DNA from 2 places in the Zoogloea sp. genome. Region 2 is predicted to be linked to the other one. Evidence: riboswitches for the same ligand, from Rfam matches in the RefSeq annotation. Region 2 holds a riboswitch; the other holds the start of a gene.
What was found. Region 2 has a riboswitch for S-adenosylhomocysteine ahead of metH (methionine synthase). Riboswitches for the same ligand answer to the same signal wherever they lie in the genome.
Positions count from the first base shown of each region.

Region 1: another riboswitch for S-adenosylhomocysteine. It lies ahead of ahcY (adenosylhomocysteinase); the one in region 2 lies ahead of metH (methionine synthase).

Region 1 is NZ_JAYSDK010000021.1:27,541-30,949, reverse strand. Features, by position in the region: gene metF (methylenetetrahydrofolate reductase [NAD(P)H]) at 1-241, opposite strand, end outside; gene ahcY (adenosylhomocysteinase) at 293-1,705, opposite strand; S-adenosyl-L-homocysteine riboswitch at 1,807-1,914, opposite strand; gene dsbD (protein-disulfide reductase DsbD) at 2,029-3,409, opposite strand, start outside.
Region 2 is NZ_JAYSDK010000060.1:8,139-11,547, reverse strand. Features, by position in the region: partial or broken gene metH (methionine synthase) at 1-1,223, opposite strand, end outside; S-adenosyl-L-homocysteine riboswitch at 1,309-1,380, opposite strand; gene ACE3RX_RS22415 (oxidoreductase-like domain-containing protein) at 1,430-1,726, opposite strand; gene ACE3RX_RS22410 (AAA family ATPase) at 1,725-3,158, shown strand; gene ACE3RX_RS22405 (hypothetical protein) at 3,137-3,409, opposite strand, start outside.

The DNA of each region.
Region 1 (3,409 bases), on a different contig from region 2:
GGATGTGTTCGCGAGTGGAACCGATGCACGACAGGTGCGGTGCGGCCGGGTGGCCTTCACGCTGGATTTCGAACACCGTTTCAAAGGTGCGGGCCTGGGTCGAACCGCCGGCACCGAAGGTGACCGAGAAGAACTCGGGCTTCAGCACGGCCAGCTGGGCACGGGTGGCGCGCAGTTTCTCGACGCCTTCCAGCGTCTGCGGCGGGAAGAATTCGATGGAGAAGGGAGTCTTGTTCGGCACGGGATTTCCTCACGGGCCCGTCGGCGCACGGCGCCGACGGGCAGGACCAGCTTAGTAGCGGTAGTGCTCGGCCTTGTAGGGGCCGGCGACGGGCACGCCGATGTAGTCGGCCTGGGCCTGGGAGAGCACGGTGAGCTTGGCACCGATCTTCTTCAGGTGCAGGCGGGCCACCATTTCGTCGAGTTGCTTGGGCAGCACGTAGACGCCGACCGGGTACTGCTCGGTCTTGGTGAACAGCTCGATCTGGGCCAGGGTCTGGTTGGCGAAGGAGTTGCTCATCACGAAGCTCGGGTGGCCGGTGGCACAGCCGAGGTTAACCAGGCGGCCTTCGGCCAGCAGGATGATGCGCTTGCCGTCCGGGAAGATGATGTGGTCGACCTGGGGCTTGATGTTCTCCCACTCGTACTGGCGCAGGCTGGCGACTTCGATCTCGGAGTCGAAGTGGCCGATGTTGCAGACGATGGTGTTGTTCTTCATCGCCTTCATGTGGTCATGGGTGATCACGCCCACATTACCGGTGGTGGTGACGAAGATGTCGCCCAGCGCGGCGGCTTCTTCCATCGTGACCACGCGGTAGCCTTCCATCGCCGCCTGCAGTGCGCAGATCGGGTCGATTTCGGTAACCCACACGGTGGCGCCGAGGCCGCGCAGGGATTGCGCACAGCCCTTGCCCACGTCGCCGTAGCCGAGCACCACGCCGATCTTGCCGGCGATCATCACGTCGGTGGCGCGCTTGATGCCGTCCACCAGCGATTCGCGGCAGCCGTAGAGGTTGTCGAACTTGGACTTGGTGACCGAGTCATTGACGTTGATGGCCGGGAACTTCAGCTCGCCCTTGGCGTGCATCTGGTACAGGCGGTGCACGCCGGTGGTGGTTTCCTCGGTGACGCCCTTAATCTGCGCCAGGCGGGTGGAGTACCAGGTCGGGTCTTGTTGCAGCTTGGCCTTGATGGAGGCGAACAGCACCACGGCTTCTTCGCTGTCCGGCTTGTCCAGCACCGACAGGTCCTTCTCGGCCTTGGCGCCCAGGTGCAGCAGCAGGGTCGCGTCGCCGCCGTCGTCGAGGATCATGTTGGAGTAGCCACCGTCGGTCCACTCGAAGATGCGGTGGGTGTAGTCCCAGTAGTCGGTGAGGGACTCGCCCTTCACGGCGAACACGGGGATGCCGTCCTTGGCGATGGCGGCGGCGGCGTGGTCCTGGGTCGAGAAGATGTTGCAGGACGCCCAGCGCACTTCGGCGCCGAGAGCGGTCAGCGTCTCGATCAGCACCGCGGTCTGGATGGTCATGTGCAGGGAGCCGGTGATGCGCGCGCCCTTCAGCGGCTGCTTGGCGGCGAATTCCTCGCGGATGGCCATCAGGCCCGGCATTTCGGTTTCGGCGATGCGGATTTCCTTGCGACCCCAGTCCGCCAGGGACAGGTCGGCAACAACGAAATCGGTGAACTTTTCAGCCACAGCGTTCATGAGAACTCCTCGAACATGTGGCCGGGAAGGGACTACGCGTGGCTCGGGATGATGGCTCACCGCGTCTCCCCGTGCCCGGCACGGGTTTGCAAACAAGCATGGACGGGTGAGCGCGGTTGCAGGTGAACGGGAGAAAAACCCTCGGCACCGACATCGAGCCTGGGACAGCGGGCCTTGCACCCGGCAGTCTTGCAGCGCTCCTCGATTCAGGTCGCGAATTATAGCGGATCGACGCTGATTTTCTTGAGAATTTTGCCGCGCATCAGGTAAGCGCGTTCATTCTGCGGTGGCGCCACCGTCCGTGAGGGTGAATGAATTCGCCCCTACAGGGCGGCGTCGAGGACCTTGCCGAAGACTTCTGCTTCCTGAAAGCCGACCACGCGCAGATTCTGGCGCTCTTCGCCGCCGGCCTTGAAGAAGATGATGCCGGGCGGGCCGAACAGATTGAAACGTTTCAGCAGTGCCTTGTCGGCGTCGCTGTTGGCGGTGACGTCGGCCTGCACGAGCTGGAAGCCGGCCAGGCGTTTGGCGACGGCCGGGTCGGCGAAGGTGAAGCGCTCCATTTCCTTGCAGGAGATGCACCAGTCCGCATAGAAGTCGAGCATTACCGGGCGGGTGGCGGTCTTGAGGAGCTGATCGAGTTCTTCCACCGAGGCGACGCGCTGGAACCTGGTTTCGGCCGCAGCGGGGGCGCTGGCGGCTTGGGCGCGCAGGATGGCGAGGGGCTGCAGCGGGTCGCGGGAGCCGGCCAGCGCGCCGATGAACAGCGCCGCGCCGGCGATCAGCGCGAGCACGCCGAAGCCTTTCCAGAAGCGCTGCCAGCCGCTGGCATGGGGCGGCAGCGGGTCGAGGGCGTGCAGGTAGATCGCCGAGAACACCAGCAGGCCGGCCCAGGCCAGCATCGGCACGACGCTCGGCAGCACCGGTGTGACCAGCCAGATGGCGACGCCCAGCAGCATCACGCCAAAGGCGCGCTTGACCCCTTCCATCCACGGGCCGGGCTTGGGCAGCGCGCTGCGCGCCAGCACGCCGACGAGCAGCAGCGGGGCACCCATGCCGAGGGCCATGATGAACAGCGCGGCGCCGCCGAGCGCGGCGTTGCCGGTCTTGGCGATGTAGAGCAGGGCGCCGGCCAGCGGTGCGGCGACGCAGGGGCCGACGATCAGCGCCGACAGGGCACCCATCAGCAGGATGCCGCCGGGCGAGCCGCCCTGGTGGTTGACAGTGTCGGACAGGCGGCTCTGCAGCGCGATGGGGAGCTGCAGTTCGTAGAAGCCGAACATGGAGCCGGCCAGCACGATGAAGATCAGCGAGAAGGCGCCAAGCACCCAGGGGTTCTGCAGCGCGGCGGACAGCAGCGTGCCGGACAGCCCGGCGGCGACGCCGGCGGCTGCGTAGGTGAGCGCCATGCCCAGCACGTACAGGGTGGACAGGCCGAAGGCGCGGCTCTTGGTGATCGCGTGACCGTGGCCGACGATGATGCCGGACAGGATGGGGATCATCGGGAAGACGCAGGGCGTCAGCGCCAGCAGCAGGCCAAAGCCGAAGAAGCTGATCAGGATGGTGGCGGTGCTGCCGCCGGACAGCAGGCGGGCGACGCGGCCGGATTCGTCGTGGCCGTCGTCTGCCGGGGCGGCGGAGGCCGGTGCTGTGCTGGCGGCGGGGGTGTCGGCCTTGCCCAGCGCGTGGGCCAGGACGCCGCCG
Region 2 (3,409 bases):
GCCTCGTCCATGTTGATGTCGATGACCTGGGCGCCGTTTTCCACCTGCTGGCGGGCCACCGCCAGCGCGTCGTCGAAACGGCCTTCGAGGATCATGCGAGCGAAGGCGCGCGAACCGGTGACGTTGGTGCGCTCGCCGACGTTCACGAACAGCGATTCCGGACCGACGTTGAAGGGCTCCAGGCCGGACAGGCGCAGCTTCTTCTCGATGTGCGGGATGCTGCGCGGGGTGACCAACGCCACCGCCTCGGCAATCGCCTTGATGTGCGCCGGCGAGGTGCCGCAGCAGCCGCCGACGATGTTCACCAGGCCGGAGCGCGCCCATTCGACGATCTCGGTGGCCAGCTGCTCAGGCGTCTCGTCGTAGCCGGTGGGCGACAGCGGATTGGGCAGGCCAGCGTTGGGGTGGGCGGACACGAAGGTGTCGCAGACGTTGGAGAGCTCCTCCACGTACTGGCGCAGCTCCTTGGCACCCAGCGCACAGTTCAGGCCGAAGCTGATCGGCTGCGCGTGGCTGAGGGAGTTCCAGAAGGCCTCGGCGGTCTGGCCAGACAGGGTGCGGCCGGAGGCGTCGGTGATGGTGCCGGAGATCATCACCGGCACGCGCTGCTTGATGTCGGCGAACAGCTTCTCGACGGCGAAGACGGCCGCCTTGGCGTTCAGCGTATCGAAGATCGTCTCGATCAGCAGGATGTCGGCACCGCCCTCCAGCAGACCTTTGGCCGAGTCATAGTAGTCATCGACCAGCGCATCGAAGCTGATGTTGCGGAAACCCGGATCGTTCACATCCGGCGAGATCGACAGGGTGCGCGACGTGGGGCCGAGCACGCCGGCGCAGAAACGCGGCTTGGCCGGGTTGGCCGCGGTGAATTCGTCGCACAGCTGACGCACCAGGCGGGCGCCCTCCACGTTCAGCTCGTAGGCCACGTCGGCGAGGCCGTATTCGGCCTGGGAGACGCGGGTCGCGTTGAAGGTGCAGGTCTCGATGATGTCCGCACCGGCGTCCAGGTAGGCCCGATGGATGCCGCCCACTACATCCGGGCGGGTCAGCACCAGCAGGTCGTTGTTGCCCTTCAGGTCCTTGGGATGATCGGCGAAGCGCTGGCCGCGGTAGTCGGCCTCACCGAGCTTGTGCTGCTGGATCATCGTGCCCATCGCCCCGTCGAGGATCAGGATGCGGTGGGTCAGGGCGGACTGGAGTTCGGCGGTGCGGTCGGCTTGCATGGATCTACCTCGGTACGGATTTGTCAGCCGGGAGAAATGCGCTGCAGCGACGCAAAAGCGAACGGCGCGGCAAACCCGGCTGGAAGGTTTGCGAGCGCCGTTGATGATTGCCGAGCCTGGCCCACGTGTTTCGCAGGTCGCAACGCTCCTCGGCAAGAGCCGGATTTTACGGGGTTTTCAGTCCATCTGCCAAGATCGGGCAGCGTTCAGGCGCCGACAGCGGCAAGCAATTCTCGGGCGTCATCCCGCCACCAGCCGAGGGCGGCGTAAAAGCCCTCCCACACGCAGCCGTTGCAACCACGCCCGCAGCAGGCGGTCGGCGCCGGCGGTGGATTGCGGTGCGCCAGTCCGGCCGCGTCCAGCAGGCCGCGGATCGCCGCGATCTGTGCCTCGGCCTCGGCGAGGTTGGTGGAGCGATGGGTGAAGGGATCGGCAAACGCAGTCATGGCGGCAACTCCGGCGAGGGTCGCGACGATAGCACGGGCGGGGGATAATCCTGTCATGTCCTCACCACTCCCACCCTGGCTCGAGGCCTTCCGCGCACAACTTGGTGCCGAAGTCATCGAAACCCATATTTCCTGGCTGCTGCTGGCCGACGGTTTCGCCTGGAAGCTGAAGAAGCCGATCACCCTCCCCTTCCTCGACTACGGTTCTGCAACCCGCCGGCAGTTCTTCTGCCAGGAAGAATTGCGTCTCAACCGGCGTTTCGCACCCGAACTCTACCTGGGCCTGGAGGCGATCGGCGACAGCGGGGAATGGGCGGTGAAGATGCGCCGCTTCGCGGAGAGCCAGCGCCTCGACCACGTTTGCGCCCGCGGGGCGCTGACGCCCGAGCACCTGTCGGCCCTTGCCCGTGTCGTGCATGCCTTCCACCGTGCAGCGGCAACGGCCCCCACCGGCAGCCGCTTTGGCGAACCAGAGCAGATCCGCGCGCCGGCCATCGACAACTTCACCGCAATCCGCAGCTTGCGGCCAGATGCCACCACATGCCTTGACCGGCTGGAAGCGTGGACCGAAACCGAGTTCGCGCGCATCGCGCCGCGACTCGCGGCCCGCAAGGCGGCTGGCCACGTTCGCGAATGCCACGGCGATCTGCATCTGGGCAACATGGTGCTGCTGCACGGCGACGTGGTCCCTTTCGACTGCATCGAGTTCAACGACGACTTCCGTTGGATCGACGTAGCCTCCGAGCTGGCCTTCACCTACGTGGACCTGCTCGACCACCAGCGGCCCGGCCTGGCCGCCTGGCTGCTGAATGAGTGGCTGATCGAGTCCGGTGATTTCGATGCAGTGCCTGTGCTGCGCTTCTACGCCGTGTACAAGGCGATGGTGCGCGCCAAAGTCGCCGCCTTCGCCGGCCAGCCGGACACCACCAACGACTATCTGGCCCAGGCAGAACGCCTGACCATGCCGCCGCGCCCGCAGCTGGTGATCACCCACGGCCTGTCCGGCTCCGGCAAGAGCAGTCTCAGTGCCGAGTTGCTGCGCGCCGACCCTGGCGCCGCCACGCTGCGCCTGCGTTCCGACGTGGAGCGCAAGCGCCTGTTCGGCCTGGCCCCGCTAGCCAGCAGCCGCTCCTGCGTGGCCGGCGGCATCTACACGCCGGAAGCAACCCGCCGCACCTATGCGCGCCTTACCGAACTGGCAGGCCAGATGCTCGACGCCGGCTGGTCGGTGATCGTCGATGCGGCATTTCTCAAGCGCAGCGAGCGCGACAGCTTCGCCGCGCTAGCGCAGCAGCACGGCGCCGACTTCGCGATCCTCGCCTGCGGGGCCCCGCTGGACGAACTGCGCCGCCGCCTGCTGGACCGCCGCAACGACCCGTCGGAGGCGACGGTAGAGGTGCTCGAGCGCCAGCTGGAATGGATCGAGGCACTAGGCGCGGACGAATGTACCCGCGTCATCCCGCCACCTCAGCGCAGGGAGCCGACGTAACGCTCGGTCGGGTGAGTGGCGTTGGGCCGGGACGCCCGCAGACGATCAAGCAGCCCGCGGGCCATCCGGTCGTTGGTGACGTGGCCTTCAGCGGGCGGCGCCTCCAGCTCCATCGCGGCCCGCAGGCGGGTGGCCAGCTCGGTCAGCTCGGCATGGCCGGTGTCCACGGCCAGACGCACGATCTCCCGCGCGTAGTCCTTGTTCACCCGCATGTACTCCACGTCGGTGATGCGATTGTTCACCCGGCGCAT